2 regions of the Paenibacillus sp. FSL H7-689 genome follow, and region 1 is predicted to be linked to the other one. Evidence: riboswitches for the same ligand, from Rfam matches in the RefSeq annotation. Region 1 holds a riboswitch; the other holds the start of a gene.

Evidence for each region. A riboswitch is a leader RNA that binds a small molecule or an ion and turns the genes downstream of it on or off. The one in region 1 is predicted to bind glycine.
Region 2: linked by a shared signal. The riboswitch ahead of sdaAB (L-serine ammonia-lyase, iron-sulfur-dependent subunit beta) and the one ahead of gcvT (glycine cleavage system aminomethyltransferase GcvT) in region 1 are both predicted to bind glycine.

Annotation. Positions count from the first base shown of each region.
Region 1 covers NZ_ASPU01000066.1:89,586-101,262, forward strand. The annotation lists gene ptsP (phosphoenolpyruvate--protein phosphotransferase) at 1-984, shown strand, start outside; gene gcvPB (aminomethyl-transferring glycine dehydrogenase subunit GcvPB) at 1,222-2,661, opposite strand; gene gcvPA (aminomethyl-transferring glycine dehydrogenase subunit GcvPA) at 2,793-4,148, opposite strand; gene gcvT (glycine cleavage system aminomethyltransferase GcvT) at 4,145-5,281, opposite strand; glycine riboswitch at 5,498-5,598, opposite strand; glycine riboswitch at 5,602-5,724, opposite strand; gene gcvH (glycine cleavage system protein GcvH) at 6,068-6,460, shown strand; gene C170_RS28640 (PTS mannitol transporter subunit IICB) at 6,880-8,334, shown strand; gene C170_RS28645 (BglG family transcription antiterminator) at 8,373-10,475, shown strand; gene C170_RS28650 (PTS sugar transporter subunit IIA) at 10,472-10,906, shown strand; gene C170_RS28655 (mannitol-1-phosphate 5-dehydrogenase) at 10,903-11,677, shown strand, end outside.
Region 2 covers NZ_ASPU01000010.1:107,846-119,522, reverse strand. The annotation lists partial or broken gene C170_RS29975 (collagen-like triple helix repeat-containing protein) at 1-704, shown strand, start outside; glycine riboswitch at 839-963, shown strand; glycine riboswitch at 968-1,103, shown strand; gene sdaAB (L-serine ammonia-lyase, iron-sulfur-dependent subunit beta) at 1,243-1,932, shown strand; gene sdaAA (L-serine ammonia-lyase, iron-sulfur-dependent, subunit alpha) at 1,922-2,860, shown strand; gene C170_RS06450 (YhgE/Pip domain-containing protein) at 3,049-4,263, shown strand; gene C170_RS06445 (helix-turn-helix transcriptional regulator) at 4,318-4,830, shown strand; gene C170_RS06440 (alpha-glycosidase) at 4,974-6,728, opposite strand; gene C170_RS06435 (response regulator transcription factor) at 6,955-7,638, shown strand; gene C170_RS06430 (HAMP domain-containing sensor histidine kinase) at 7,695-9,200, shown strand; gene C170_RS06425 (ABC transporter ATP-binding protein) at 9,286-10,200, shown strand; gene C170_RS06420 (ABC transporter permease) at 10,197-10,913, shown strand; gene C170_RS06415 (ABC transporter permease) at 10,915-11,649, shown strand.

The sequences.
Region 1 (11,677 bases):
GAACAGTATGATGCACAACGTGCAGAGTGGAGAAAACTTCGTGATGAGCCAACGGTAACGGTGGACAACGTTCATGTTGAACTTGCAGCTAACATTGGTACACCAAATGACGTAACGGGTGTTCTGGAAAACGGCGGCGAGGCTGTAGGCCTGTACCGTACCGAGTTCTTGTACATGGGCAGAGACAAGCTTCCTTCCGAAGACATTCAGTATAATGCTTACAAAGCGGTACTGGAAAAAATGGAAGGCAAACCTGTCGTTGTTCGTACACTCGACATCGGTGGAGACAAAGAGCTTCCATACCTGGATCTGCCAAAAGAAATGAATCCATTCCTCGGCTTCCGCGCAGTTCGTCTGTGTTTGGACCGTCTGGATATCTTCCGTACACAATTGCGTGCATTGCTGCGTGCAAGCGTACATGGAAACCTGCGTGTCATGTTCCCAATGATCGCAACACTCGGTGAATTCCGTGAAGCAAAAGCTGTCTTGCTCGAAGAGAAAGAGAAGCTGGTTGCTGAAGGTATTGCTGTTTCTGACAGCATCCAACTCGGAATCATGGTCGAAATTCCTTCGACTGCAGTTCTGGCGGATCAGTTTGCCAAAGAAGTGGATTTCTTCAGTATCGGAACGAACGATCTGATTCAATACACGATGGCTGCTGACCGTATGAACGAACGAGTAGCTTATCTGTATCAACCTTACAACCCAGCCATTTTGCGTTTGGTTAAAATGGTTATCGATGCAGCGCATCGTGAAGGCAAATGGGTTGGCATGTGTGGTGAGATGGCAGGAGACGAAACGGCAATTCCATTGTTGCTTGGTCTTGGATTGGATGAGTTCAGCATGAGCGCAACCTCCATTCTGCCAGCTCGTAGTCAGATCACCAAGCTGTCCCGTGCGGATATGCAGGAACTGGCTGCTAAAGCTCTGGATATGCAAACGGCTGAACAAGTCGTTGAATTGGTTCAAAGCATTAAAGCGTAATTTTGCCGGGGTTTCCTCCGGATTTGAGGTTTTTCTTTTTCCGATAATGAGCTGCATTGATGCAGCGATTTTGCCGGTATCCGCTGTTACAGCGGGTACTGGCTTTTTTTGTTGCTCGAACGTATAGGAATTAGAAGGGGAGTACGAGGAGAAAGGTCCTGTAATGTCTAGCCAAAAAAATGCTCTTACTGATGTAGTTAACATCAGCAAGAGCATGATTAGTAATACACTTAGTGCTTAACTGCAAGCGCAGTTCAGTACAGGTTTGCGAGCGGCGGTGGTTTCATCCAGACGAGTGACCGGTGTTCCGTAAGGTGCGTTGAGTACCAATTCTGGTGTCTCTTCCGCTTCTTTGGCAATCCGTATCATCGTATCAATGAAGCCATCCAGCGTTTCTTTACTTTCGGTTTCTGTCGGCTCGATCATGATGCATTCCTCCACGTTGAGCGGGAAGTACACCGTAGGCGGGTGATATCCAAAATCAAGCAATCGTTTGGCAACATCAAGTGTGCGCACACCGTATTGCTTCAAACCCCGACCAGACATGACAAATTCATGTTTACATACGCCTGGATACGGAATCTCGTAGTAAGGTGCGAGACGGGCCATCATATAATTAGCATTCAGTACCGCGCATTCAGAGACTCGGCGTAACCCTTCCGGTCCATAGGTGCGAATGTAGGCATAGGCACGTACCAGAATACCGAAGTTGCCGTAGTAGGCTTTCACCCGACCAATGGATTGATCGCCTTCACGATCGAATGCATACATACCGTCATCATTTTTGATAACCATGGGCTTAGGTAGGAACGGAACCAGGCGATTCTTCACACCAACTGGTCCGGAACCTGGTCCACCACCGCCATGAGGTGTACTCATCGTTTTGTGCAAGTTCAGATGCACCACGTCAAAGCCCATATCACCCGGACGGGTAATGCCCATAATGGCATTGGAGTTGGCTCCATCGTAGTACAACAAGCCACCAGCCTGATGTACGATGGATGCAATCTCCTGAATGTCTTTCTCGAACAAACCAAGTGTATTCGGGTTTGTCAGCATCAATGCTGCCGTATCCGAACCGACTGCTGCACGGAGTGCGTCCAGATCGACCAGTCCGTCTGCGCGGGATGGAATCGTCACAGTTTCAAATCCTGCAACGGTTGCACTTGCCGGGTTGGTACCATGCGAAGAATCGGGCACGATGACTTTGGTACGTTGTTCGCCACGACCTTCGTGGTAGGCACGAATCATCATAAGTCCAGTCCATTCTCCATGGGCACCAGCTGCTGGTTGCAAGGTCACAGCGTCCATACCTGTCAGACCTGCAAGGTCGTTTTGCAACGTATATAACAGTTCAAGTGCACCTTGAATGCTGGATTCATGCTGGTACGGATGGATTTTGGCAAAACCGTTGTAACGGGCAACATCCTCATTAATCTTTGGATTGTATTTCATCGTACAAGAGCCCAGTGGATAGAATCCGTTATCTACGCCGAAGTTGCGGCGGGACAGCGCGGTATAGTGTCGAATAACATCTACCTCAAACACTTCCGGCAGTGCTGCTGCTTCCGAACGGAGCATTTCCCGGGGAATCAACGTATCGGCAGCCTGACGAGGAACGTCACATTCTGGTAAGGAATAAGCGACACGCCCAGGACTGCTGAGTTCAAAAATCAATGATTGTTCCGGAGCAGGAGTTAAGGTCTGTGCACTAAATGTTGTATTCGTCTCAGGTTGAACCGAAGTGGAGACTGAGGTACCTGTTTCCGATTGTCCTTGTAACGATGTTGTCGTTGTCGTTTCTTGAGTCACAGCGATCCCTCCAATGCTCGTGCGAATTCGTCAATCTCTTCCTTAGTGCGCCGTTCGGTAACAGCAATCAGCATATGTCCGGCAAGCTCCGGGTAATCACGTCCGAGTTCGTAACCACCAATAAAGCCTGCATCCAGCAGTTTCAACTGAAGAGTATCCACGTTGGTTCCTTCAGGAAGCTTAATAACAAACTCATTAAATGTTGGTGCATTAAAAGTAAGGCTAACTCTAGGAATCGCAGTTAATGTATTGAGGGTGTAATGACTCTTTTGCAAATTCAGATCCGAGACATCGATCATACCCTGTTTACCCATGATGGACATATACACAGATGCGCTGAGTGCAAGCAAAGCCTGGTTGGAACAGATGTTGGATGTCGCCTTTTCGCGTCGGATGTGCTGTTCACGTGCTTGCAATGTCAGTACAAAACCACGCTTGCCATTGCGATCGGTTGTTTGGCCTACAATTCGGCCAGGAATTCGGCGCATATGAGGCTGGGATACGGCGAAATATCCGCATGTCGGGCCGCCGAGTGAAGCGGCGATGCCAAGGGGTTGCGCATCACCTACAACGATGTCGGCACCCAGCTTGCCTGGGGCTTCCAGCAGACCCAGCGATAGCGGGTTTGCACTTACAACAAGCAGGCCCTTGTGCGCATGCACGAGGTCGGCAGCCTGCTTCACATTTTCCACGGCACCAAAGAAGTTCGGACTCTGGATCATGACAGCAGCGGTATCGTCTGATATGGCGGTTTGCAGGGCATCCCAGTCAGTGACGCCATCCTTATAACCAATCTCAACAATCTCCAGACGGAGTCCGTGCGCATATGCCTGCAATACCTGACGGGCTTCCGGATGAACGGTACGGGATACGATGAGCTGTTTGCGACGAGTTGCCGCTGCGGCCAGATTACCGGCTTCCGCAAAAGCTGTTGCACCGTCATACATACTGGCATTGGCTACAGCCATACCGGTTAATTCACAGATGTAGGATTGAAATTCGAAAATGGCCTGTAGTTCACCTTGGCTGATCTCAGGCTGATAAGGTGTGTAGGCAGTGTAGAACTCGGAACGGGAAATGACATGATTGATGACGGAAGGAACATGATGATCGTATATGCCTGCGCCGAGGAAGCTGGCGTGTGTTTCGAAATTGGCGTTGGCGCCGGCTTGTTTGGACATGTGACGTGTCAGCGCATATTCATCGAGTTTGGAGGATACAGGTAGCTCGCCCTGATAACGAATCTCTTTTGGAATGTCCTGAAACAGATCTTCCAGCGTATCCACACCGATGGTTGCGAGCATGGCGCTCTGATCTTGTTCAGTCATGGGAATGTAACGGTGCTTGCTCATGCTTGATCAGCTCCTTGAGTAGGTGTCTTCGACGTACGTGTCCGTTTATGAAAAGGGGTCTTCACGACCTCGGCTTTTAGTTTCTTGCCGCGGATCTCAATCTCAAGCGGGGTTCCCAGCGCAGCGTATTTGCTGTCGATGAGGGCAAGCCCCAGATTACGCTTCAATGTAGGTGATTGCGTGCCTGTTGTCACTTCACCAATCTGTACGCCTTCGGCGTAAATCGGATAGTGGGGGCGGGGAATACCGCGCTCCAACACTTCGATGCCGACCAGTTTGCGGGCGGGCCCGTCAGTTTTTTGCTGTAACAAGGCTTCGTGTCCGATAAAAGGTCCGGCATTCAGCTTCACAAACATGCCAACGCCAGCTTCAAGCGGAGAGATAGTTGCCGACAATTCCTGTCCATACAGAGGGAGCTTTGCTTCAAAGCGCAGTGTATCCCGAGCACCGAGGCCTGTCGGTACAAGTCCGTGACCTTCACCGGCTTGCATTAATCCATTCCAGACCACAGCAGCCTGGTCCGCAGGAACATATAGTTCAAAGCCATCTTCACCGGTATATCCGGTACGGGACAACAGTAATTTTACTCCACATACTTCAGCATCCTGCACAAAACGAAACGGTTCAATCGAGCTTACATCCGTATCTGTAACTTTCCCGATAATATCTACAGCCAGTGGACCTTGCAAGGCGAGCAGCGCCGTTTGCTCCGAATCGTTGGTCATACTTACGCCGGGGATCAAGTGCTCTTGCAGCCACGCCCAATCCTTGTCGATGTTGGAGGCGTTAACCACAAGCATATAATGCTGATCTTCCAGCTTATACACGAGCAGATCATCCACCACACCGCCATCTGGATAACACATCAGGGTGTACTGGGCTTGACCGGGAACTAGCGTGGTCACGTCATTGGTCATCATTTGTTGCAAAAAAACTTCAGCCTGCTCACCCTGTACCGTGAATTCGCCCATATGGGATACATCGAACAGTCCCGCGCGCTCGCGTACCGCTTCATGTTCTTTCTGGATTCCGCTAAATTGTACCGGAAGCTCCCAGCCTCCAAAATCAATGCACCGTACGCCTTCATATTGCTGATATAGTGGGAAGAGTGGTGTTCTAAGCAAATCAGACATCAAATCACCTCGTCATGGGCCGTCAGCCGGCCGGATATACAATCGTGGATCAATGAACCAGAGTATTTTTAAATTTTCAGCTAGATATTTTCATCATATAAGTATGGTAAGGCAGCTATGGCAGCGCCATTCTACATCCTGTTTTTCGTTTTTTGGGAAAAAGGAAAAGGACAGGCCAAAGAATCGGCATGCCAAGTAGCACGCTGTATTCTAAGGCTCTGTCCCTTGTACCTGAGAGTTACCCCGCTACGTTGTGCAGCAGGTTTCCCCTTGGGTGATCATAACGCCCGCACAGGGCGAATAGATGCTCTCCAGAGTTGCGTCCCGTAAAAGTCCTTTTGCCTGAGAGATTCACCCCCGCTTATCGGTGGTTTACTCCTTCGGCGTTACCTCATGTACATCCCGAATCGGGTGTCACGGGTAATCTCTCCCTTTACATTCATCCGCGGGTATAACATAGTCCAATAAACACATTTACTCCTCTCATTAAAACGTGAATCCACTACTGATGTCAAGAACGATATCATTGATAATAATTTAAAACCGAATATTTAATTTATTTTTTATTTTATTGTTCGTGTATTTAAAAAGACTACGCTTACTATTCTAATATTCACCAGTATATGAAGAAAGAGTGTAATCCGGTTACAGGATTTAGAGGTGTTCAGCAAATAAATTGTGAGGTATCTTGACATTTGATTCATAAATATCATACGCTATGTTCTGGGAAAAAGGTTAAGGTCAAAGAACGCATGTACTCATTAATGAAAAGCGAGGCGGATATCGATGAGCGAATTGAAAAGTGATTTCCTGTACAGTGAAGAGCACGAATGGGTGCAAACCGTAGGGGAGGATACTGTACGTATTGGCATTACCGAGTTCGCGCAGCATCAGCTGGGTGACATTGTGTTTGTGGAATTGCCTGACCTTGAAACCAATGTAAAAGCAGAGGACAGCATTGGAACGATCGAATCGGTCAAAACGGTTTCGGACTTGTTCTCTCCCGTCACAGGTTCAATTATTGCAGTGAATGATTCGTTGCAGGACTTCCCTGAACTTGTGAACAGCTCTCCTTACGAGGAAGGCTGGATGATTGAGATCCGTGTTGAGGGAGATCTGACAGCAGCATTGTCTACATTGATGAATGCAGACGCGTATCGGAAACATACGGAAGAATAGTATCAACGAACTTGTACTTATTAACATATATTTTATAATTAAATGATATGAGCTTCATATTGTTTCGACCTGTGTGAGCCGGATGCTTGCACAGGTTTTTTGTGCTTTCCAAGAATGGTTTTGAATGTGGATTGAAGCAGATTGTGGATGTAAATCACCTGATTGGACCAAGCTATAGGTTGGAAAATGATTCTGGAAATGACAAAAGTCATAGGCAAGAAAATCCTTGTGTACCAATAGGTTCAGCCATTATGCATCCATTAAAACGATTACATAACCTAATGTTGTCATCATTGTTCATGACGAAAGTACGCTTTCATTTCATTGAACAGGAGAGCATTCTCGCTTAGGATTACAGCAGGGGAGAAATGATACCCCTTTCATAAATCATAATCACTTGATCCAAGGAGGATAATACAATGAGTAATTTGGACCAATCGTCCAATTCCAAAGGTGGGCTACGGGTTGGTGTTCAGCGTTTTGGCCGATTCCTGAGTGGTATGGTCATGCCAAATATGGGAGCGTTCATCGCCTGGGGATTAATTACGGCTCTGTTCATTCCAACAGGCTGGTTCCCTAACGAGACGCTTGCACAGCTAGTTGATCCGATGATCAAATATTTGCTGCCACTGTTAATTGGTTACACCGGAGGTACGATGGTGCATGGTCAGCGTGGTGGTGTCGTGGGTGCCATTATGACCATCGGGGTCATCGTGGGTAGTGATATCCCGATGTTCCTAGGTGCCATGATTGCCGGACCACTGGCAGCATGGATCATTAAAAAGTTCGATAAATCCATTGAAGGTAAAGTTAAAGCCGGATTTGAAATGCTGGTTAACAACTTCTCAGCTGGTATTATTGGCGGGATCTTGGGGATTTTTGCGCTACTGGGCATCGGGCCTGCTGTAGAAGCGATTAGCAAAGTATTATCTGCCGGTGTACAGGGCTTAATGAATCTTGGTTTGCTGCCGCTGGTCAACCTAATCATTGAACCAGGTAAAGTATTGTTCCTGAACAATGCAATCAACCACGGGATTCTTACACCAATTGCAACAGATCAAGCGAGAGAATTAGGGAAATCCGTATTATACATGCTTGAATCAAACCCGGGTCCGGGACTTGGTATCTTACTTGCTTACTGTTTCTTCGGACGCGGAATGGCCAAATCTTCTGCACCGGGTGCCGTAATCATTCATTTCTTCGGGGGCATTCATGAGATCTACTTCCCTTACATTCTGATGAGACCGATTCTGATTCTTGCCGCAATTGCGGGTGGCGTCGCAGGTACATTAACATTCATGCTCACCGGAGCAGGACTTGTTTCAGCACCATCACCGGGTAGTATTATCGCGTATTTCTTCTTAACACCAAAAGGTGGATACCTGCCGATGTTCGCAGGGGTGCTTGTAGCAGCCGTCGTTTCTTTCCTGGTTGCAGCAGTGTTGCTGAAAACGGGTAAACAAAAGGACGAAGATCTGGAGTCCGCATCCAGTCGGATGAAAGACATGAAGAGTCAAGGAACCGTGCCAAACGCTGGTATTACGGCTAATCAACGTGAAGCAGACAGAGCCGCAGATATGGCTTCTTCTACAGTCAAAACAGACGTGAAGAAAATTGTCTTCTCCTGTGATGCAGGCATGGGGTCAAGTGCCATGGGTGCTTCCATTCTACGCAAGAAGATGAAGGCAGAGGGGATTGACGTTACGGTGACCAATACGGCTATCAGTGATATCCCGCCGGATGCAGACGTGGTGATCACACAACAAGTATTGACCGATCGTGCCCGCTCCGTTGCACCGAATGCAGAACATATATCCATCGACAACTTCCTAAAAAGCCCGGAATACGATGCGCTCGTTGAACGTCTAAAGTAATTGCACGCATTTGTTTTCCCTGAGCCGGAGGCTGAGATATGAGTATTACCAAAAGACAACGTGAAATCGTGGAGTTCTTGCTAGAGCATCCACATGAAGTAACAGCCGGCGAAATCGCCGTTGAAGTAAAGGTCAGTACCCGAACGGTTCACCGGGAGCTGCAAATGATTGAACAATGGCTTGAACCTTTGGGTATGAAGCTGGAAAAAAAATCAGGAACCGGTATCCGAATCGATGCCGGTTCCGATGATCTGGCTGTATTGCGCCAGCAACTAGAGGGTAAAGAATATGTAGAGTTTACGCCAGAAGAGCGTAAGCTCTTCATGCTTTGCATCCTGCTGGATGAACCGGAGCCTGTAAAGTTACTCGCCTTGGCTTCGGATCTGAAAGTGACCGTATCCACCGTAACCACTGATCTGGACGATCTGGAGTCACGAATTCGTCAGGCGGGACTAAAGCTGGTTCGCAGACGAGGATATGGCGTCAAGATTAACGGAAGTGAGACGATTCATCGCACAGCCATAGCTGCACTTGCTCTGGAATTTCTGGATGAGTCCGACCTGTTCGGAAGACAGCCAGAACAGGGAGGCTCCATCGTAAACCAAAAATTGTTGGATATGATTGGACACGGTGATGTGCTTACGGTCGAAAATGCATTATGGCAACCAGACATCGAATGGCTGGAGAACATCCCGGAACGCCAATACATGAAGTTGCTGATTCAATTATCCGTAGCGGTTGTACGTATTCGTAAAGGCTCTGGCATTGGCCGTATACCTCCCCTGGAGAACAATGGAGATGAAGTCGCAGAGCAGGATGAGATGAAGGTTCCACCTTATATGGCTTCCCGCTTGTGTGGTGTGTTATCGACCCAGCTGGGGCTGACATTCTCCCAAGATGAGCAAGCTTATTTTCACAGACTATTAGTTGAGACAGAGCAGCGGATTCATTCTTCGCGGCTGTTGCCAATAGACGATTTGATTTTACTGGACAGGGTACATTCACTGATTGATCAGATGCAGGCGAGAACGCATTACGCCTTTCATGAGGATCGTTTGCTTCGTGAAGGTCTGCTTGGTCATATGCAACCTGTCATGGAGCGAATTGAAGGACAACAGATGATTCGTAACCCGCTACTGCAGCAGATTCGCAAGGATTATGATTCCCTCTTCGAAGAGGTCAAACAATCCGTGCATCAAGCTTGGCCAGGTACAGACGTTCCGGATGAAGAAATTGGTTTCCTGGTCATGCATTTTGGGGCTTCCATCGAGAGGTTACGTGCATTGAAACGGGAGATCAGGGCGATCATCGTGTGTACAAGCGGAATCGGCTCATCACGTATGCTCTCCAGCCGACTGTCCAAGGAGATTCCCGAGATTCGGATCATGGATAGCGTGTCCTGGTATGAAGCTGCCCGGATGCCTACAGATCAATATGATCTGGTGTTATCCACTGTTGATCTGCCGATGGATGAGCATCAGTATTACAAAGTGAGTCCACTGCTTACGGCAGAAGAGAGCGAACGTCTGCGTCATTTTATCCGAACAACAACATTACAACGACAGCATAATAAACCCCGTGAAGCCGAGGTTCAGACGACAAGTCGTTACTCGGACCCGGATGGAATGGAAGCTATTTTAGTTGAAATCGTCCGAATTATTGGCAAGTTTCAGGTGTATCCGTTGGATAACCAAGATATCGGTTTCTATAAAACCGTATATGCGATGTGCAACGTACTCCATGGATCTGGTGTGTTGAAGGAACCGGGGGAGATCGCAAAACGGTTGGAGGCACGTGAGGCAGTGGGGAGTCAGAAGATTCCCGGCACAAGACTTGCGCTGTTTCATACACGCAGTGAGGGGATCTACAGGCCGTCCATTAGCTTGTTTCAGCTCACTGAGCCACTCCTTCGTACGCCGGATGATCCGGCAGGAGTTACCCATGTCCTCTTGATGCTCGGTCCCAGAGAATTATCCAAGGAAAGCCTGGAGGTTCTCAGTGAGATCAGCGCACTGTTATTACAGGAGGAAATGATTACATTGCTGGAAAAGGGTATCAGGGATGAACTCATTCATTACCTGTCCCAGGAACTTGTTGGATTTTATCGCAGTAAAACCGAAATTGGAGGTCAACCATTATGAGTATGTTAACAACAGATAAAGTCATCATGAATGCGACGGCTCAGGACAAATACGAAGCGATTCGTATGGCAGGACAGATTCTAAAGGATGCGGGACATATTACCGCTGATTACATTGAGAAGATGATTGAACGTGAAGAGATTGTCTCGACCTATGTAGGGAACGGTCTGGCTATTCCGCACGGTACAAAGGAATCCAAAGCTTTCATTTTATCGACAGGTATCTCTGTCATTCAGTATCCACAGGGTGTTGATTTTGGCGAAGAAAAAGCCTATATGGTCATTGGTATCGCGGCTCAAGGCGGGGAACATATGGAGATCTTGACTAGCATCGCGGTGATCTGTGCTGAGGATGAGAATATGGAGGCCCTGCGTCTGGCGAAAACAGCCGAAGAAGTTATTGCTATTCTGGAAAGTGAAATGGAGCTATGAAGGCCTTACACTTTGGCGCAGGTAACATAGGACGTGGGTTTATCGGATTGATTCTCTCCCGTGCAGGGTATGAGGTGATTTTCTCTGACGTGAATCAGACCTTGGTAACAGCTCTCCAGCAACGGGGGCAGTATACGGTGGAACTGGCCAACGAGAGCAAGGATCAGGAGACCGTCACAGGTGTAAATGCAATCAATGGAACCCAGCTGGAGACGGTTGCCCAAACCGTGGTGGAAGCTGATCTGATTACAACGGCGGTGGGCGTAGGCGTGCTGAAACATATTGCACCAGGTATTGCAAAGGGACTTGAGAAAAGGTTGAATTCGGGTCCGGCACAAAACCCGCTTCACATTATCGCTTGCGAGAACGCCATTGGAGCCAGTAGGCAATTGAAAGAGCATGTATATGCTCTGCTTAATGAAGAGGTACGTTCTCTTGCAGATCAGTATGTCTATTTTCCAGACTCGGCCGTAGACCGAATTGTGCCTATTCAGCATCATGAAGATCCGTTGCATGTACAGGTGGAGCCTTTTTACGAGTGGGTGGTGGATCGTTCCCAGATGGCTCCTGCATTCAAACCGGTTGAAGGCATTGTATATGTCGATGATCTGGAGCCGTATATCGAACGGAAGCTGTTCACGGTTAATACAGGACACTGCGTTGCAGCATATATCGGTAATGTGCACGGGTATGACACGATTCAGAAGGCTATTGCCGACGAGAAGGTGAAATCGATTGTATACGGTGCTTTGCAGGAAACTGGAAAAGTTC
Region 2 (11,677 bases), on a different contig from region 1:
CAACGGGAGCGACCGGAGCCACAGGGGTTACAGGTGCAACAGGCGTAACCGGAACAACCGGGACGGCTGGTGTAACGGGAGCAACGGGAGCGACCGGAGTCACTGGGGCTACAGGTGCGACAGGCGTAACCGGAACAACCGGGACAGCCGGAGTAACGGGAGCAACGGGAACGACCGGAGTCACTGGGGCTACAGGTGCGACAGGTGCGACGGGAACAACCGGGACGGCTGGTGTAACGGGAGCAACGGGAGCGACCGGAGTCACTGGGGCTACAGGAGCTACTGGATCGACAGCAGCTTCTGCCCCTGCGGATTCTTCCTTGTTTGCTGATAGCCAGACCACGGCGTTGGGTCTTTCATTAGTAGCTGAAACGACGATTCAGACACTTAATGTACCTGTAGTAGCAGGTCAACGCGTGAAAATCGATAATAGTACACAAGTAGCAATAGTTGTAGGGTCTAACTGGAGTATTGCGTATAACATTAATCTGAGACGTAACGGAGTGTTAATTAATCAATTGCAGCTCTCACGAACCGGTAATGCTTCGGGAACGTTGAGGTTTCTTTCCTCCAACACTTACGTGGATACATCCCCGACTACAACGACTAATGCATACACGATAAGTATCCAATTTACGACAACTAGCAACGTCACGAGTGCCTCAGCGGAAGTGAGAAATGTGAATGCTATTCGTTTCAGTTAAAATAGACATCGAACTTATGATAATTACACGTTACTTTTGTTGACATATATGATATTGTACATTACTCTATGGGTATACTTGATAAAAAATTTAGAAATATACCAATTCGAATCGAATTAAGATAATACAGCGGATGATAACGAGCGGGAGAGACCTGAGTTAGCCGAGCAATATGGCTAGTGTTCAGGCACCGAAGGAGCAAGCTGCTGCGCACCCGGCGCAGTGGTTAATCTCTCAGGTAAATGTACCATCGTTGGACGCAACTCTGGAGAGTGCGCGAATTGCGCCACCCAAGGGGTATATGATCAGTCAGACCGGTGAACTTGTCTGTAATCGCAGGCAATGCACCTTGTCGTGAGACACTGCTGATCGTGAAACTCTCAGGTATCGAGGACAGAGAGAGGGCCTGGGGCCTTCTTCTGTCCTTTTTTGATGTCATCATATCCAAAATAAGGGACATTGTGGATGGAACTCCGGGATCGAAATGACGAATACATTTTACAAATATGAATCATGATTAATAATGGAGGGTTACAAGGTGCGATTTAAAGATGTTTTCTCAATTATTGGTCCGTCGATGACGGGGCCTTCAAGTTCACATACAGCTGGTGCGGCAAGGTTAGGAAGAATTGCTCGTCAGTGGCTAGGATGTACGCCAGATCGTGCCCGGCTGACCCTGTACGGTTCATTTGCAGATACGTATCAGGGGCACGGAACAGATCTGGCACTGATCGGCGGTCTGCTGGATTATGTCACAGACGATCCGCGTATCCCGGATGCAGAGCAATACGCAGAGGAAGCGGGCATGGAGGTTGAGTTTTATACAAGTGGCCTGCCTGCTCCTCATCCAAATACGGTCAAAATTGAGTTGTGGCATGGAGAACGTGCCTGCTCCTTAATCGGTGCATCCATTGGTGGTGGAAGCGTATCCGTGCATTCGATGAATGATTTTCGTGTTCAGATTAGTGGTGAGTTTCCAACACTCGTTCTGCGACATGCGGACAAAGCAGGGGTGCTTGCATCGGTAACGTCCACGATCAGTTCATCCGGGGTTAACATCGGGTATATGCAGGTGGACCGGAAAGCCCGTGATGGCGAAGCACTTACCGCGATGGAAATGGATGGTGTGCCTAATCCTGATATGCTCAAGCGTCTAAAAGAGCTGGACCATGTGCTGGACATTCGTGTTATCGATTTGAAGAGAGGAGTTGATTCGGATGCGGTTTAAACATTTGCACGAGCTGAATACGATCTGTACAGCAGAATCCAAAACCATTGCTCAGCTGATGATCGAGGAGCAGGTTCAGGAGACCAATACACCGGAAGCGGATGTTGTGAAGCAGATGTCTGAATATTATCAGGTGATGAAGGAAGCGGTACGAAAAGGGCTAACGGAAGATACGACATCACGCAGTGGATTAACAGGTGGAGACGGCAAAAAAATGGCTGAGTACATTCGCAAGGGCGAGACTTGCTCGGGAGATGCTTCCGCACTTGCCATGGCGTATGCCCTGTGTGTATCTGAAGTGAATGCCTCCATGGGTCGGATCGTGGCAACACCAACAGCTGGTTCCTGCGGCATCATCCCCGGTGTTTTTATTAGCTCACAGGAGCGATTTGGCTGGACGGACGAACATTTGGTGAACGGGTTGTTCTGTGCGGGAGCGATTGGTTATGTTATCGCGAACAATTCATTTATCTCCGGAGCCGAGGGTGGCTGTCAGGCGGAAGTGGGTTCCGCTATCGGCATGGCTGCGGGTGCCATGGTTGAACTGCGTGGAGGTACACCGGAACAGGTCGTTCATGCCGTTGGTTTGGCGTTAAAAAATACACTGGGCCTTATCTGCGATCCGGTCGCAGGCCTTGTTGAAATCCCGTGCATCGTCCGTAATGGACTGGGTGCAGTTACGGCGCTGGCTGCGGCTGACATGGCCCTGGCCGGAGTGCGTAGTGCCATTCCGTCAGACGAAGTCATCGATGTCATGCTGGAAGTAGGCAGTGCGATGCCGAGCCGTCACCGGGAGACAGCCCAAGGTGGACTGGCCCAGACACCTACCGGCCGCAAAATGATGCAGAAGTTGGCTAAACCAAAGGCAAAGCGTGCCGAGCCTGAGGCTGAGTCCCCTGCTGAAAATGACGTAGAAACTAAGGCATAAATCGGATTGATATGAAAAGCCGGTACAAATCTTCCTGGTGAAGAGATGTATCGGCTTTTTTTGTCTTTTTCCAACGAAGAAAAACAAAAAAACATTGACGATCTATATATCGATTAGATATATTAACAACTGTCATATATCAATAAGATATATAAAAGAGCGAAACAAAACTAAAGGAGATGGATAGAATGAAAGGTATTTTCCAGACGAGTCTACTGTTTTTGAAAAACGGAGCCACCATTGTAGGTTTAATTACGGCTGTGCTGTTTCAGGTTTTTTTTAACATCATCTGGCTTAGCGGATACGACCAGGTTAACGAAAGAATGACTCAATTGGCTGTCACCATCGTGAATGAAGATGGGGTAGCGGCTGAACCAGTGGCTAAGTCTTTGGCGGCAGGTCTGAATTTCGAGATCAAACCATCTGAATCGATGCAAGAAGCACGACAGATGTTAACGGATCGGAATGTGTACATGATTATTGAGATTCCATCAGGTTTCATGCAACAGGCAGAAGACTTGTCAAAACTGATGACAGTGAAGTATGTGATGAACGAATCAAACGTGGCTACCGTGAAAAGTGTGATGCAGAACGTAGCCGCACAAGTTACAGCGACGTTGAACCGTGAAGTACAAGAGAATGGCATTCGCGGAGTGCTGAATCAGTCCGGTATGACTGCTGATCAGTCCGATGCGCTGGCGCTTGGGTTGTCTTCACGCGTGGAGGCAGAAGTGGAGCGACTGAATCCTGTTGATAATTTTTCTTTTTCCATGGTACCGATGTTGATTGTAACGGCTACGTTTACTGGAGCGATGTTGCTTGGCATGAATCTGCAGAAAGTATCTGGTGAACTGAGTAACAGGGCAGGGAAATGGGAGCGTTTCTGGGCGCGCAACATCGTTAATGTTGGTGCTGCATTTATTGTCTCGCTCGTTGGGTCGGGGATGATGCACGTTATGGGGGTATCGTCAGCAGATGGTTGGTTCATGTTATGGCTTTTCCAGTTGCTGGTCACCATATCTTTTATACTCATGGCTCAGTTGAGCTTGTTGTTGCTTGGCAATGCTGGGGCTTGGTTAAACAGTGCGCTGTTGCCTCTGCTGATGTTGTCCTCGGGCTCAACGATTCCACGCGATGTAATGTCTGAGTTCTACCAAGGGATCGGTCATTATCTGCCGGCGACCTATGCGGTAGAAGGCATGACGAACCTTGTGCTTGGGGGCAACGGGATTGGCAGGGATGTATTGTTCCTTGCAGTAATAGGGGGAGCAACGTTGACTCTGGGTGCCCTTAGCATCTGGATCAGACGCTCCGGCCCGGTACGTTCTGAAGCTCATAAGGAGGACCAGACTGCTGCTGTGCCTGTTGCTCTGAAAGCAACCGTTTCGTCATCTGAACATTGAACAAGGGGTACTGATTGTGATACGTTAAGGGGAATGGAAAGGAGCGGTACACCGATGAACACGCAGCATGTCATCCTCGGAATACTGCACAATCAGCCAAGTTCCGGATACGAGATCAAGCAGTACTTTGAACAATATTTTTCATTTTTCTTTGATGCCAGCTTTGGCACCATATATCCTACACTTGCGAAGATGGAAAAGTCAGGATTGCTGACTAAGGAATCGGTTAAGCAGGAAGGGAAACCTGATAAGAACGTGTATTCATTGACCCCTGAAGGAGCAGCGCAATTTCACGCCTATTTAATGAGTCCTTTGGAAGCTGAGGTATTTCGTTCTGATTTTCTGATGCGGTTGTATTTCGGAGAGTTGGCGGATGAAGATACCGTAACGGGTTGGATATCCAGCCAGTTGAAGCGAAAGGAAATGTTATACGCTGAACTTCAGCGCCAGATGGAAGAATTCGGCGAACGTATTTCGCCTGCACAGCGTCTGTGTCTGCAAGTGGGGCTTGTACAATATGAGGCCACCATCCAGTTGCTCAAGGAACAGCTGGTTCAGCCAGAGTAATCCATGGTCATAATGAATTACGTCAAAATCAAATAGGCACTCATCAGATCCGGAACAGGTCTGTGAGCGCCTATTTGGTTTTTTATATTCCGATGAAGTGGACCCATGTCCGGTCTTGTATAAAAGCAAATATAGCTTGGTGTTTATGTGAGACTAGTACTCAGTACAGCATATCCATACGCGGGCAGTTCAATGGCGAGTACGCCATCTTCCTTGGCGGTGCGATGGTTTCCGCCGAATAACTCGGTCCATTCCTCGTCACCGGCCTCAAGCTCGACAATAGCTGTCTCTTCTGATCGATTGAACAGAACCAGAATGCGTTCCTCCTCATTTTGTCGCTCAAATACCAGTTGGCTGCCATCGGGACGAGCCTGTAAGAAACGAACGGTGCCTTCTGCACGCAGGGCAGGATGCGCATGACGCAGGGAGATTAGTTTCTGATAAAAGTTAAACAGCTCTCGGTCTTGCTTCGCTTCATCCCATTCCATGCATTTACGGCAACCCGGATCATGTTCGCCGTCCATGCCAATCTCGTCTCCGTAATAGATGCACGGCGCGCCCATATAACTGAACTGGAATAACGCAGCCAGCTTCATCTTGCGCTGGTCGCCTTCACACAGCGTGAGCAGCCGCGGGGTATCGTGGCTGTCCAGCAAGTTAAACGCCACTTCGCTGGCCTGAAGCGGATAACGGGATAACTGTCGCCCGATGGAGTTTGCGAACTGTTCGGCGTGCATCGTATTTTTCACAAAGAAAGCATTCACGGCATCGGTAAACGGATAGTTCATGGACGCGTCGAACTGGTCGCCTTGCAGCCAGGAAGAAGACTCGTTCCATACTTCGCCCAGAATATAGGCATCCGGATTAGCCGCTTTGACTACACGGCGGAAATCACGCCAGAATGCATCATCCACTTCGTCTGCCACATCCAGCCGCCATCCGTCCGCGCCCACTTCCTTAATCCAGTACTCGGCAACCTCCAGCAGATAAGCCTTAACCTCGGAATTCTCCGTATTCAGCTTTGGCATATGCGCTTCGAATCCGAAGGTCTCATACGTTGGAATGCCGTCCTTCACGTCCAGCGGGTATTCGTGTACATGGAACCAGTCCTTGTATTTGGATTGTTCTCCGTTCTTCTGCACATCTACAAACGGCGCAAATGTCTTCCCGGAATGGTTGAACACAGCATCCAGAAGTACGCGAATTCCACGTGCGTGGCACAGCTCCACCAGTCGTTTCACGGTATCTGCGTCACCAAAGTGCCGGTCTACCCGCAGGTAGTCTTCTGTATCATATTTATGATTGGTAGTGGCTTCAAAGATGGGTGTGAAGTAGATCGCATTAATGCCAAGATCGCTGATGTAATCCAGATGGTCGATCACGCCCTGAAGGTCACCGCCGAAGAAATTGAAAGGTGTCGGCTCACCACCCCACGGCTCTACCTTTTCCGGACTAATATCCGGGTTGCCGTTGGCGAATCGTTCAGGGAAAATCTGATAAAACACCGCGTCCTTAACCCATGCAGGGGGTGTGAATACAGCTCCGGCATGAATATAAGGGAACTGGAACATACGGCCCGGGTCGTCTGGTTCTTTTTCCTGGAAGTCCGTCTCGGTCATCCAGATCTGTTCGTCTCCGTTTTTGAGCAGAAAAGAGTACTTCAGTCGGTGGTAGGGAGGTTTCACCTCACCCTCGTAATAATCGAACATGGAGTCAGAGGTAAACTTGGTTAAGGGAACCAGCGCTTTGGTTGCATCCCACGCATATTTATCCCCGGTCAGGGCATGTACCTCGGTCAGATCATTCTTTTTGGCACGCAGGCGCAGATGGATTGTATCTTGGTCATAGGCATAGGCCCAGTTTCGTTTCGGTTGATGATAGATGGCTTCCAGCAGCATAATGAAATTCCTCCCGTCAGGTGTAGAACTTGTATGTACTTGGTAGACTTGATTAATATGACATTCCCCACGTTAATGGATAAGCTATAATTAGCATGTGTGGTAACGTAAAGGCTTGAACATTGTTTCAATAAGACATGAATTCATATGTTATAGACAGCTTTTACATGATGATGCTCAGATATATCATTAACCCAATGGGGGCAGAAAGGAAACGAATATTCGGATGAAAACCAAACTGTTATATATTGAAGATGATACGGAAATTGCGACTTGGGTCAGAGCCGATCTGGAGGAGCGCGGTTATGAGGTGGTATGGCTCGGCAGTGGTGAAGGTGCAGCGGAGGCTGCTGTCGGTTGTTCACTCATTATTCTTGATGTCATGCTGCCTGGGCTGGATGGATTTACGGTGGGCCAGCGACTGAAAAAAGAACATCCCGCCGTGCCCATTGTCATGCTCTCGGCCAGAACGTCCATTGACGATAAGTTGCACGGTCTTGATTTTGCCGATGACTATGTGACCAAACCATTTCACCCCGATGAACTGGCTGCCCGGATTGAAGTACAACTGCGTAAGGCAGGAACAGCGGTCTCATCGGATACAGCCCTGAAGCTGGATCATCTCTCCATCTATGAGAAGGACAACCGGATCGTCAATGAGGAGACGGGAGATGAGATTATTTTATCGGGAAAACAGTTCCACATCTTCGCCTACCTGCTACGACATATGGGCATGATTCGAACCAAAGAGCAGATCTATGAAGCCGTCTGGAACGAGCCCTATCTGGATGGGGACAAAACTTTAATGGTACATATTCGACATCTGCGCGAAAAGCTGGAGCTTGATCCGGCCAATCCAGTAGTTATTCAGACAGTCCGTGGTGTGGGATATCGTGTGAAGAAGCCATGATTCGGTGGTTCAGAGAACGGAAGATCATGAAGGGAGAACGGAAGGGAGAACGAAGCATGGAGCAAAAGCAATCCGGGCGGCGTAAGCTTCGCTTTGGGCGGTCCTTGATGTCCAGATACATCATCCTGATCTTGGCGGCTGTATTATTTGTCCCCGTCATTCTTCCGATCATGTCCATCATATATGTTGTTGTAGTGAATAACACGAATATGAATCAAGCGGCACCTTATGGTGACGTTACCCAGATCAGTAATTTCTGGTCGCTTGAAGCGGAGAACCTGGATGGTGCTTCGGATGAAGAGATTAAGGCCCGGTTGGAGCAATTACATGGCTCGTATCCCAAATCTTCCATGTATCGTGTGAAAGCGAGCGGTGAGACCCTCTTTATTCTCGGTAGTGAAGATGTAACGCTTCTGAAATCCACGTCGCCGGATGGCAGGACAGACACGACATTGAGATGGTCACTGGATTCCGGGCAAACGGCAGAGACCCGAATTCCAGCCGAATGGAATGCGAACAATACCGTGCAATTCATGAAAGAAGCTTCCTTTCGCGATCCGTTGACCGTAGTTTCATATATTGGCGGGGGTGAAAAGGACAGAGGACAGGGCTTCATGATCATTGAAGTGCCGAGATCACTTCTGCAAATGAATCACAGTAACGGGCTGCTGGAACTTTTGTATCTCGGCATTGTAATGACCATCATCTTTCTGAGCTTCATCATGATGTCGATCCTCTTCTTCGCACGCATTCGCAAACGACTTATTCGTTTGCAGACAGCCATGATGACCACAGGCAAGGAAGGCCTCCCGCTTCCGGTAGATATCCGCCAGTCAGACGAGATCGGTCAACTGGAAGAAGCCTTCAATCAGATGGTGCATCAACTGTCCGACAGCCGTCACCGTGAACGCGAGGAGGAACAATTGCGCAAACGTCTCATTGCGGGGCTTTCCCACGATCTGCGTACCCCGCTAACGGTGATTCGTGGACATATGCATGCCTTGCACAAGGAAGAGCTGAGTGAGCAAGGTGACCGTTCATTACATCGCATGGAAGCAAAGATGGAGGACCTCGGCGGGCTCATTGACAACATGTTATCCTACAATTTGCTCACGAGTGGAAAATATACACTGAAGCTGGAAGAGAAAGATATACTGCGGATCGTCAGGGAAACGGCGGCCGCCTGGTACCCGGTCTGGGAGAAAGAGCAATTCGATATTGATATTGACCTGCCAGAGGAACCGTTGATTTGGCATATGGATGAACAGGGCATGCGCCGTATTCTTGATAATTTGTTCCAAAACGTGATCCGTCATGCCGCCAACGGGAAATATATTGGTATATCTACTCAGGAGATTCAGGGTGAGACGGCCATCGTTATTCAGGATCGGGGTCCGGGAATGCAACCGAATTCCGACACAAAAGGCACAGGTCTAGGCTTATCCATTGTAGACCTGTTGATTCGTGAGATGGGTCTGCGCAAGCGGGTAGACAGTTCCGATACGGGTGTCCAGACATATATCTACAGTGGTAAGGGAAACAGGGAAACAACAAACAGCTGAAATAGCTTTTTTAAACTAAACTTAAACTAGAGACTACTTTGGCTTTAACCTTGGAAGGTTACGATAGTTCCGAGGTGATCATACAGTGAGTGAAAATATTATTCAAACAGCGAATTTATGGAAAACATACCGGGACCGTGCAGCGGTCCGTGAACTTGATCTGCATATTAAAAAGGGAGATATCTACGGCTTCCTCGGTCCCAACGGCGCCGGCAAAACAACAACGATTCGCATGCTTCTCGGCTTGATTAAACCAACCAAAGGCGTGATCCGTGTCTTCGACAAGGACATCCGCAAGGATCGCATGGATATTTTGCGCCGTGTGGGCTCCTTGGTCGAATACCCGTCCTATTACGGACATCTGAACGCAGTAGAGAATCTGGAAACTTTGCGCCGCATCATCAATGTACCAAAATCCAGAATTGCTGAAGTGCTGTCCATTGTAGATCTGACCAAGGATGCCAAACGTTCAGTAAAGGGGTATTCCCTTGGGATGAAGCAACGTCTGGGTATTGCCAGCGCTTTGCTGGGTGAACCAGAGCTGCTGATTCTGGACGAACCAACGAATGGGCTTGATCCTGCCGGTATTCAGGAGATTCGGGAACTGATCAAACGCATGCCTCTGGAACACGGCATTACCGTTCTGGTTTCCAGCCACTTGCTGAGTGAAGTCGAACAGATGGCAAGTCGCGTTGGTATTATCCGTGAAGGCAAGATGGTGCTTCAGGATACTATCGCAAGTCTGCATAGTCAGACGGGTAGTTCTATCCGGTTAACGGTTTCCGAGCCGGAAGAGGCTATGAAGCTGGCAAAAGAACAGGGACAATTTGGTCATCAACAAGGTGCTGCATTAACGTTCCCTTATATGGATAACAGTTCAGTGGCACTGCTTGTGCGCCGATTAATTGAACAGGATCATGATGTGTATCGTGTAGAGGAACAGCGTCAGTCGCTGGAAGATCTGTTCATGCGGGTCATTGGCGAGGGGGCTTCCATATGACCGGGCGTGCATTATCGTCAGACTGGCTCAAGATTCGGGGGAAAGGGATCTGGTTTCTTGTCTTTCTGGCCCCTCTTGGATTGACAGCTATGCAGGCGCTTAATTTTGGCTTACGGTTGGACTATCTGAAAGAGCAATATGCAGATAACCTGTGGGGCGGATTGCTCGGCAATGTGGTTGTCTTTGTGCCCTTGTCTCTGATGCTGGGAGCAACCATTCTCAGCTCCATGATCGCTAATGTTGAGCATGAACAGGGATCGTGGAAACAGTTGCTCGCGATGCCCATTCCCAGACCAGCCGTGTATTTAGCCAAGTTCCTGCTTGCTTGTGTGCTGCTGGTGATCTCCTGCCTGCTGCTAACCGCAGGAATTGTGGGTCTGGGTCTGATCCTCGGATTCCATGCCAGCGAAATACCTTGGACACATGCGATCAAGCTGGGGCTATTGCCTTTGGCTGGTGCACTTCCGGTGTTGTCACTGGAGTTGTGGCTCACGATGGTTAACAAAAATCAGGCGCTTCCCGTCACCCTGGGCATCGTTCTCGCGATAACGGGTATGTTCTCACTCAGTATCTCACCAATCTTTCCGCTCGCATGGGCACAGATGGCCTGGAATGGGCCTAATCCATACCTGTATGCAGGCATGGGGGCAGGTCTAGGGTTATTAATCCTGTTGCTGGGTATGGTGCATTTTAGCCGGAAGGATGTGGCCTGATATGAGCTTTGCGACAACGTACTTCCGAATCTTGTCCGCTGAACGATTGAAAATGAGCAAATCGCCCATATGGCTCCTGATTCTTCTGAGTCCACTCATTGCGTTGCTCATCGGACTGTTGTCCACGCCATCGGGGAATTGGCAAGTATTGATGACCACGATGGTTTTCCTGCACGGATTGTTATTGTTACCGATGCTGACTGGTGTGTTTACGTCCTTTGTCTGCCGTTTTGAACATGCAGGTGGAGGGTGGAAGCAGATGCTGGTTTTGCCGCTCACACGTTCAGGTGTATATGCAGGTAAACTGACGATTGTACTCATGCTTCTGGCGGGTACGCAAGCATTATTGCTGATGTCCATTCTGCTGGCAGGCATGTTTCACGGTATTACGATGCCAGTACCTTGGGGATTCTTGGTAGGCAAACTGCTGCTTGGATTGCTGGCCTGTGTACCCTTGGCTGCCCTGCAGATGTTCGTTTCATTGGTGTGGAGCAGCTTTGCCGCACCGCTCGCACTGAATTTTGCACTGACCATACCGAATATTCTCATTGTAAACTCGGCGACATTTGGGCCGTATTATCCATGGGCACAACCAATGATTCTGATGACACCCGTGGACGGTGCAGGTTTCGGAGCCTACAATGTTCCACTGGTCACAATGCTGGCGGTTGTTGGAGGCAGTGCTGTTATTTTCATTGGAATCGGCATGATGTATTTTGCAAAAAAAGAAATCTGAATAATCTGTTACACCCTTGGTTATCGTA